DNA from 3 places in the Actinoplanes ianthinogenes genome. Region 2 is predicted to be linked to each of the others. Evidence: riboswitches for the same ligand, from Rfam matches in the RefSeq annotation. Region 2 holds a riboswitch; each other region holds the start of a gene.
The links. A riboswitch is a leader RNA that binds a small molecule or an ion and turns the genes downstream of it on or off. The one in region 2 is predicted to bind S-adenosylmethionine.
Positions count from the first base shown of each region.

Region 1: another riboswitch for S-adenosylmethionine. It lies ahead of Aiant_RS33600 (aminotransferase class V-fold PLP-dependent enzyme); the one in region 2 lies ahead of thrC (threonine synthase).
Region 3: another riboswitch for S-adenosylmethionine. It lies ahead of Aiant_RS33665 (GNAT family N-acetyltransferase); the one in region 2 lies ahead of thrC (threonine synthase).

Region 1 covers NZ_AP023356.1:7,424,898-7,428,163, forward strand. The annotation lists gene Aiant_RS33590 (M20 family metallopeptidase) at 1-143, opposite strand, end outside; gene Aiant_RS33595 (DUF1684 domain-containing protein) at 161-898, opposite strand; SAM riboswitch class IV at 971-1,085, shown strand; gene Aiant_RS33600 (aminotransferase class V-fold PLP-dependent enzyme) at 1,119-2,345, shown strand; gene Aiant_RS33605 (putative bifunctional diguanylate cyclase/phosphodiesterase) at 2,398-3,266, shown strand, end outside.
Region 2 covers NZ_AP023356.1:4,225,600-4,228,865, reverse strand. The annotation lists gene Aiant_RS19015 (GNAT family N-acetyltransferase) at 56-1,027, shown strand; SAM riboswitch class I at 1,176-1,314, shown strand; gene thrC (threonine synthase) at 1,325-2,611, shown strand; gene Aiant_RS19005 (hypothetical protein) at 2,834-3,238, opposite strand.
Region 3 covers NZ_AP023356.1:7,439,017-7,442,282, forward strand. The annotation lists gene Aiant_RS33655 (helix-turn-helix transcriptional regulator) at 1-596, shown strand, start outside; gene Aiant_RS33660 (YjdF family protein) at 739-1,158, shown strand; SAM riboswitch class IV at 1,263-1,377, shown strand; gene Aiant_RS33665 (GNAT family N-acetyltransferase) at 1,390-2,004, shown strand; gene Aiant_RS33670 (hypothetical protein) at 2,073-3,086, shown strand; gene Aiant_RS33675 (DUF4190 domain-containing protein) at 3,096-3,266, shown strand, end outside.

The DNA.
Region 1 (3,266 bases), 3.2 Mb from region 2:
CCGCCGGACTCGAAGCGGCGGATCTCGAACCCGGGGCCGAGCAGGTCGAGCACCAGGCCGAGGGCCCGGTGCAGCTCACCGGGCCGGTCGGCGGTGGAATGGATGCCGATCAGCGCTTCCAGTGGCGCGAGCAGTTCCTCCATCTGCCGAACCTAGCGGCTCACCGGGGTAGTTGCTCGCCCGCTTCGACGGAGACGGGCAGCCGGTTCTCGGCCGGGGGCAGCGGGCAGGTGGCGAACTCGGTGTACGCGCACGGCAGGTTGGTGGCACGGTTGAAGTCGACGATCACCGATCCGTCCGGGCCGGGCGCGGCGACGCTGAGGCTGCGGTTGGCCGGGTAGGTGGTGATCCCCGAGGTGCCGTCGGTGAACAGCACGAACAGCGCGCCCGGCGTGCCGCCGTTGAAGGCGGTCAGCGAGAGGTCCTGGCCGCCGATGGTGAACTCGATCCGGCCCGGGGACTCGTAGACGTGCTCCAGTCCCTCGACGACCGAGCCGACGGTCACCGGCTTCGGCTCGTCGAACGGGACGAACCGGCCGGGCACCGCCCATTTCTCGTCGGGGGTGTATGCGGGAGTGCCGAGGTATCGGACCCGGGTCTCGTGGGCGGGGTCGCGGGGGCGCAGCACGCCGTGGCCGCCGCGCCAGGCGACCTCGATCGCCAGGTCACCGTGCTCCAGTGTGGTGTCCTGACCGGCTGGGAAGCGCCGCTCGCCGGACTCCAGGGCGGCCACGATCGCGTCCGGCTCGGCGTGCCACTCGCCCGGCACGCCGGGGAACCGCTGCGGCGTCTCGGTCAGCCAGTGGAGCCCGGTGATCGCCAGGAACCCGTGCGGCGCGGCCCGCCGCTGCTCGTGCTCGTCGTGCCACCGTGCCCACTGCTGTTCGAAACTGGTCATCCTCCGACCCTAATCTCTACTGGCTGACTGGGATATGGCACGGGTCTGTGAGATCTGCTAACTTCGTCGGCAGGTCATGAGTGTCAGCGACAAGCCCCGGCTCGCTGACCGGCAACCCTTGCGTTCGCGATGGGGTGCCCCGGGTGAGGACCGGGCCGGCGTCGACCGACGACGGCAAGCGCGGGCCCGGTGGGGTCCCTGACCTCTCCGGAGGCATGCCATGTCGGCTCTCGACATCGTCGGCGACGACCTGAAGACCGAGCTTCCCAGCGGCGAGACCGTGCGCTTCGCGCACCTCGACTACGCCGCGTCCGCGCCGTGCGTCTCGGCCGCGGCGGACGCGGTGGCCGAGCTGCTGCCGCGGTACGGCAGCGTGCACCGCGGGACCGGGGTGCGCTCGCAGACCTCGACCGTGGCCTATGAGGTGGCCCGGGACGTGGTGGCCGAGTTCGTCGGCGCCCGCCCCGGCGACCAGGTGATCTTCACGCGGAACACCACGGATGCGCTCAACCTGCTGGCCCGGGCGTTGCCGGCGGGAACGACCACGATCCTGTTCGACGGGGAGCACCACGCGAACCTGCTGCCGTGGCCGAACCCGCTGCGGATTCCCACCCCGAGTTCACCATATTTCGCGATAAATGCGCTGAAGTCCGTTCTGCGGGACCTGCGGACGCCGGCGGTGCTCGCCATCACCGGCGCCAGCAACGTGACCGGCGAGATCTGGCCGGTCCGGGAGCTCGCCGACGTCGCGCACACCTACGGCGCCCGGGTGATCGTCGACGCCGCCCAGCTCGCCCCGCACGCCCCGGTCGACCTCGACGAGCTCGGCGCCGACTACCTGGCGTTCTCCGGCCACAAGCTGTACGCCCCGTTCGGCTCCGGCGTCCTGGCCGGCCGCTCGGACTGGCTGGACGCGGCCGACCCGTACCTGCGCGGCGGCGGCGCCAGCGCCACGGTCGGCTCCCTGCCCGGCGAGCTGACCTGGGCCGACGGTCCGGCCCGGCACGAGGGCGGCACCCCGAACCTGCTCGGCGCGGTGGCGCTCGCCGCGGTCTGCGGCGCCCTGCTGGTGGCGGACCGGGACGCGCTGCACCGGCATGAGCAGGAGTTGCTGGAGCGGCTGCGGGACGGGCTGCGGTCGATCGGCGGAGCGCGGGAGGTGAGCGTTTTCGGGCCGGAGCATCCTCGGGTCGGGATCGTCTCGCTCGCGCTGCCCGGGCACGATCCGGCGCAGGTGGCGCACCGGCTGGGGCGGGAGCACGGTATCGGGGTGCGGGCCGGTCAGTTCTGTGCGCATCCACTGGTGCGCCGCCTGACAAATGCTGATAAATCGGACACGTGTGGGGTGGCCGGCGCCGGCCTGCTCCGGGCCAGCTTCGGACTGGGCAGCACGACCGAGGACGTCGACCGGTTCGTGACCGGGCTCGCGGCCGTGCTGCGCTCCTGAGTAGCTACCGTCCCCGGCTGGATAATTCCGGGTACAGGCCGATCAAGCGGTCGTGGGTACCTGGCTGAGGTGGCTGCCGACCGGCGGCAAGCTGCGGGACGAGGACTGGACGGCACGGCATCGCCTGCTGACCGTGATCCTCGCCGTGGTGGTGGTCGTGGTGACCGTGTTCGGGGCGCTCGGCCCCGGCGACGCCGTGACCCTGCTCTGGACCGACCTGCTGGTGCTGCCCTGCGTGGTGGCCGCCACCCTGCTGCCGAACCGCCGGCTGCGCTCGGTCTGCGTCGCGCTCGGCTTCACCGTCGCCTGCGCCGGTTTCGTCTCGCTCAGCAACGGTCTGACCGAGGCGCACTTCGCGTTCTTCGTCGCGGTCGCCGCGCTCGCCCTGTACCGGGACTGGGCGCCGTTCGGCGCGTTCCTGGTCGCCACCACCCTGCACCACGGCGTGTTCGGGGTGCTGATCGGCGGGCACACCTACGACCACTCCTCGGCCAAGGCGCACCCGCTGGTCTGGGCCGCGCTGCACGGCTTCGCGGTGCTGCTCGCGGCCGGTTTCCAGGTGGTGCAGTGGGGACTGACCGAGGCCGAGGAGCGCCGTGCCCAGGACAACCTGGAGGAGAGCCAGGCCCAGCTCAGCGTCGCCTTCGACGAGACGCCGGTGCCGATGGCCATGTTCGCCCCGGACGGGCTGCTGCTGCGCAGCAACGCCGCGTACCGCGAGTGGTTGCGGCTGCCCGACGACCTTCCGGCCGGATTCACCGTACGCGATCTGCCGCTGATCCCGATCGGTGAGGACACCAAGGCGTTCGACCAGGCGGTCGCCTCCCCGGACCCGCTCACCATGGTCCGGCAGTACCGGCGCACCGATGACGGTCAGCTGATCTGGGTGCAGGTCCACAGCACCCCGCTGTACGACAAGAA
Region 2 (3,266 bases):
TCGGGCTGCGCGTAAACACGTTGACCGGCCGGGCCGGCGCTTGAAGGATCGGCGGATGGCCGACTTCACCATCCGGCCGGCGGCGCCGGACGATGCCGCAGCCGTGGTCGCGCTGAGCGCGACAGTCCATCCCTATCTGGTACGCGGCACGGCCAACACCAGGCGCACCATCGCCCAGCCGCCGCCCGGGGAGGACTGGGCCGCGTTCGTCGCGGAGATCGGTGGTGACCTGGTCGGCTGGGTCGCGGCGTATCGCAAGGTGCGGACGGCGGAACCGGGGTTCGGGCAGATCTCGCTGCTCCAGGTCCATCCGGCGGCCCGCCGCCGGGGCATCGGCGACGCGCTCTTCGAGGCGGCCGCCGGCCATCTGCGGGCGGCCGGGATCCGGCGGGTGGCGGCCACGGTCCAGCCGGAGGTGCTGTCCTTCGCCCGCCGCCGCGGCTTCGAGCCGACCCGTGAGCTGCGCTATTCCGTCCTCGACCTGACCACGTTCACGCCGGCGGACCATCCGCCCGCAAGCCTGCCTGAGCACCGGCGGCGAACGGGCCCGACGGGGGAGCCGGAAGGGCACCCTGATGGAGACGCGGGGCTGCGGTTGGTCCCGTTGCGCGAGACGACCGCGGAGGCCCTGTACGCCGCCGACGTCGCCGCTGCCACCGACGAGCCCGGTGACGCACCGCCGCAGCCACCGTCCCCGGCCGCGTGGCGCTATGACGTCTGGGACAACCCGGACCTGGATCACGACTTGAGCGTCGCCGCCGTCCGGGGTGCCGAGATCGTCTCGTTCTCCCTGCTGGTCCGGGACGGCGCCCGGGTCTGGTCGGACATGACCGCGACCGCGCCCGCCCACCGTGGCCGGGGCCTGGCCCGGCGGGTCAAGGTCGAGGCGCTGCGCCGGGCCGCGGCCGCCGGCGTCACGGACGCCTACACCGCCAACGACGAGTCCAACGCGCCGATGCTGGCCGTCAACACCCGGCTCGGCTACCGCCCGGTCGCCACCCAGTACTCCTGCGTCGCCGACCTCTGACCCTCGTGGGGCATCTGTCCCGGTAAATCCGGCAAACGGTGGAGATAGCCGCACCATCCGGGTGTTCCTGGAAGGAGGTCGCTCACACCTCGGGAACTCGCTGGGGCGATCCGAAGATCTCGTCGTAAGCTTCAGGAAACAACTGAATACCTCATCCAGAGGGGCAGAGGGAACGGCCCGATGAAGCCCCGGCAACCACCACGCATGTCTCGCTGACGAGGCCGCGCGCGGCAGGTGCTAATTCCGTCCCCGCATTGCGGCAGGTCGCCGCCGGGGAAAGATGAGAGGAAGGCCTCGATGACTGCTGCCGTCAGTGCACCCGAAAACCAGACCACCACCTCGCCCGCTCGCGGCCTGGTCTGTCGCGCCTGCGGCGCGGAGTACCCGCTCGCCGCGCAGCACGCGTGTTACGAGTGTTTCGGCCCGCTCGAGGTGGCCTATGACGAGGCCGCGCTCGCGCGGGTGACCCGGGCCCAGATCGAGGCGGGCCCGCAGAACATCTGGCGTTATGCCGCGCTGCTCCCGGCCGGCCAGGACCCGGCGACCCGGGTGAGCCTGGACCCGGGCCTGACCCCGCTGGTGAGCGCGCCGGCCCTGGCCGAGCGGCTGGGCATCACCGCGCCGCTCTGGGTGAAAGACGACTCGCAGAACCCGACCCACTCGTTCAAGGACCGGGTCGTCTCGGTGGCCCTGACCGCCGCCAAGGAGCTGGGCTTCAAGCGGTTCTCCTGCGCCTCCACCGGCAACCTGGCCAACTCGGTGGCCGCCCACGCGGCCCGGGCCGGGGTGCCCAGCATCGTCTTCATCCCGGGCGACCTGGAGCAGGGCAAGGTCGTGATGAGCGCGATCTACGGTGGTGACCTGGTCGCCATCGACGGCTCCTACGACGACGTCAACCGGCTGTGCAGCGAGCTGGTGGAGACCGACGAGTTCGAGGACACCGCGTTCGTCAACGTGAACGTGCGGCCGTTCTACGCCGAGGGCTCCAAGACCCTGGGTTACGAGGTGGCCGAGCAGCTCGGCTGGCGGATCCCGGCCCAGGTGGTCATCCCGATGGCCTCCGGTGAGCTGCTGACCAAGGTGGACAAGGCGTTCACCGAGCTGGTCGAGATCGGACTGGCCGAGGCGCCGGCGGGCGGCTGGACCGTGTTCGGCGCGCAGTCGGCCGGTTGCAACCCGATCGCGGTGGCGCTGCACAACGACACCGACGTGATCACCCCGGTGAAGCCGACCGGCATCGCCAAGTCGCTGAACATCGGCGACCCGGCCGCCGGGCCGTACGCGATCGAGGCGGTCCGCCGCACCGGTGGCTGGATGGACTACGCGAACGACGACGAGATCACGGCCGGTATCCGGCTGCTCGCCGAGACCACCGGCATCTTTGCCGAGACCGCCGGTGGCACCACCGTCGCGGTGCTGAAGAAACTGGTGGAGAGCGGCAAGCTGGACCCGGCCAAGGAGACGGTCGTCTACAACACCGGCGAGGGTCTCAAGACGCTCGACGCGATCGTCGACGCGGCCGGCCCGACGCACCGGATCAAGCCGTCACTGCGCGGCGCTCGCGAAGCTGGCCTGCTTGGATAGCGGAGAGTAACCGGACGCCAGCCGGTTGTCGAATATTCCTTCCTCCGAGGACTTGCGCGCCGATCTCCGGGTCGGCAGGATGCTTGTCGCGGGAGGACGCGACGCCGTACGTGGCCCCTCACCTGAGCTTGGCGACAATCTCGAGGGACCCAACGACCCAACGCTGACCCAATGGCTTTGTGCCGGAGGCGTTGTGCGTCCGTCCTCCCGACCAAAGTCCTCTCACCGGCGGCGGATCCGTTGCAGCCAGGGGCGCAGTGGCAGGTCTTCCGGATAGCCGCCATCGTGAAGTCCGGCGTGGCGCTCGAAGTAATTGCGCACGCCGAAGGACCCGGTCGCGACGTAAGACCAACCACAAGCGACCCAGTACGCCGGCCAGAACAGCGGGCCGAGCACCGCGTACTGCCCCGCGTGCCGGCTCTCGTGCGCCAGCAGCGCGGCACGCTCCTCGGCCAGCAGCCACTCGGCCGAGCGCCGGGTGATGATCACCGAGCCGACCGTGAAGCAGGACGCCGGCGGCATCGGGAGTCGCCACCCCTCGGCGATCAGCACGCCGTCCCGGCCGCGCCGGATCTTGGTCCGGGTGGCGAGGGCGAGCAGCAGCCCGGCGCCCGTGGTCCCGTTCACGGCGGTGAGCACCGTCCGGGTGACATGC
Region 3 (3,266 bases), 3.2 Mb from region 2:
TGCTGGCCGGGCATCGGCCGCCGGCCGGCCGGCTCGCCGGCACCCACGTGCGCCCCGGGCTGCGGATCCTGCTCGACCAGCTGACCCGGGTCCCGGCCCAGATCGTCAGCGACCTCGGCGACCTGCTCGCCCAGAACGCGCTGGCCGAGACCCTGTTCGGCGGCATCTGCCCGACCGGCCCGCACGACCACGAGCAGGACCACAACCTGGTGTGGCGCTGGTTCAACGACGGCCGGATGCGCGCCGCGGTCCCGCCGGAGGACCACGACTACGCCGGTCGTCTGCACGTCGCCGACCTGCGCGCCGCCGTCGCCCGCCGGGGCAACGACCCGATCGCCGCCGCGCTGGTCCAGCGCCTGCGGGAGAGCAGCCCGGAGTTCACCGAGATCTGGGACCGGCACGAGGTCGCGGTCCGTCGCACCAGCCGGCTCCGCGTCCAGCATCCGACGGTCGGGCTCCTGGAGCTCGACTTCGAGACGCTGCTGACCCCGACCGAGGACCAGCGCCTGATCCTGCTGACCGCCCCGCCCGGCAGCCCCACCGCCGACCACCTCGACCTGCTCCGCGTGGTCGGCCAGGAGTCCTTCAGTGCCTGACCCGTTATCCTGGCGGGGCGCGAAAACACCGCCCCGTTGGTAGTCGGGGCGTCGTCCCTCGTGGACGGCCCGTCTCCGGCCGATCAGCGACCTGATCGGTTGTCCGGCGCAGGACACTTGCTGCCTGCGCACAGGAGACACGATGGCGACGACGACGCTGTTTTTCGAGGGCCCGTTCTGGGTCGCGGTGCTGGAGATCCCGGACGGCGACCGGGTCCGGGCGGTCCGGCACGTGTTCGGCGCCGAGCCGACCGACGCCGAGCTCTACCAGTTCCTGCTCCGGCACGGCGGTGAGCTGCTCGCCCGCGCGCAGCGCAGCCCCGCGGCCACCGCCGGGCCGGGAAAGTCCACGCCGGGCAACCCGAAGCGGCTGGCCCGGGCCGCGGCCCGCGCGGCAGCCGAGGCCCGGCCCAGCACGGCCGCCCAGGAAGCCGTCAAGAAGGCCATGGAGCAGCACAAACAGGAGTCGGCACGGCAGGGCCGGGAGCGCCGGGAGGCCCGCGAGGAGCATCGGCGAGAGGTCCGCCGCGCGCGATCGCGGGCCCGTCATCGCGGTCACTGACATTTTCGGTACGCGACGAGCACGGTCCCCGCATCGCCGGTCCGCCGCGTGGGCACCGCATCGCGCGTCCCCTGTGGAGAGCGCGGCTGTTAGGGTGGCGGCCAGGTCATGAGCGCCAGCGCGAAGCCCCGGCTCGCTGGCCGGCAACCCTCCACCGTGGGTGGGGTGCCCCGGGTGATGACCGGGTCCGGCGCGTCGTGTGCCGGGCAAGCCGCGAGAAGGAGCCCTGCCGTGCTGCTCACCAACCTCGACGCCCCGGTGCTGGACGGCCGCCTGGTCCGGCTGGAGCCGCTGGACCGGCGGCACGCCGCCGACCTGGCGGTCGCCGCCGAGGAGGACCGTTCGTCGTACCGGTACACCTGGGTGCCGACCGCGGCGGAGCTGGACGAATACCTGGACGCCCAGCTGGCGCGGGCCGAGGCGGGCGTGCTGAAGCCGTACGCTCAGGTCGGCAAGAAGACGGGCCGGGCCGTGGGGGTGACCGGCCTGTGGGATCCCCGCCCCTGGCCGGACCGGGACGAGCTGTGCGCGGTCGAGATCGGCTTCACCTGGCTGGGCGCGTCGGCGCAGCGGAGCGGGATCAACACCGAGGCGAAGTTCCTGCTGCTGCGGCACGCCTTCGAGCGGTGGAACGCGATCCGGGTGGACCTCAAGACGGATGCCCGCAACGCCCGCTCGCGAGCCGCCATCGAGCGGATCGGTGCGAGCTTCGAGGGCGTCCTGCGGTGCTGGTCGAAGTCCTGGGCGCCGGGGGAGGAGGGCCGGCTGCGCGACTCCGCGATGTACTCGATCATCGCCTCGGAGTGGCCGCACTGCCGGGCCCGCCTGGAGGCCCGGCTCGCCTGACATTTGTCATCGGCGATCCGTGATGTTCGACCGGGGTCGATGGGTGCCGGGAGCGGTGTAGTCGAGGCATGAGAAAGCGCATCACTCCCGGCGTCCGGCTGTCCGTCGGATTGGTCTTCCTGGCGCCGCTGGTCGGGGAGTTCCTGCTGGGCAACCTGCCGATCATCCTGCTGCCGGCGGTGTTCGCGCTGGCGCCGCTCTACGGCGGCGGGGCGCTGCTGATCCGGGAGGTCGTCCGCCGCCGCGGGCTGGGCTGGCCGAACATGGTCATCCTGGCGCTGGCCTTCGCCGTGGTGGAGGAGGGGCTGACCACCCAGTCGCTGTTCAACCCGAACTACGCCGACGAGCACCTGCTGGTGGACGGGTTCATCCCGGCGCTCGGGATTGCCGTCCCGTGGACCATTTACGTGCTCGGCATCCACGTGTTCTGGAGCATCAGCGCGTCGATCATGATGATGGAGGTGATCGCCGGCGAGCGGCGGACCACGCCGTGGCTGGGGCGTACCGGACTGATCGTGACCGGGGCGCTGTTCCTGCTCGGCGCCGCGATCAGCACGGCGATCACCATGTCGGAGTGGCCGTACACCGCGACGGCCGGCCAGTTCACCGCCACCGGGATCATCATCGCCCTGCTCGTCGCGGCCGGGTTGCTGCTGCGGATCACCTTCCGGCCCCGCCCCGGCGTCGCGCCGAGCGCCCGGGTCGTGCTGATCGCCACCCTGGTCGCCGGCGCCTTCTTCCAGGGACCGACCCTGGACCTGGTGAACCTGCCGGTCGGGGCGGGCGTGGCGCTCTGGGCGGTGGACATCGTCGTCTACCTCACCCTGCTGGCCCGCTGGTCGGCGAAACAGGGCTGGTCCGACCTGCACCGGCTGGCGATCGGGGCCGGCGCGCTGCTCACCTACGCCTGGCACTCGTTCGCCCAGTCTCCGGTCGGTGCCGCCGCGGTCGCCGTCGACCTGATCGGCAACACGGTCTTCAGCGCCGGCGCCGTCGCCCTGATCTGGTACGCCTACCGCTCGGTGACCGCCCGTGCGGCGGTCGCCGATATGGGTGTGCGCGATGATCGATCGGTGGGTTAGCGTCCCGGCGTGAACCAGGACTTCCCCGGGCCGCCGCACCAGGTGCCCGGCCCGGCGCCCGCGCCGCCGCCGCACGACCCGCAGGCTCCGCCCCCGATGTACAGCGCCCCGCCGCCGGCGGCCTACCCGGCTCCCGGCGGCCCGGCCTATCCGCCGCCGGGTGGTCCGGCCTACCCGGCT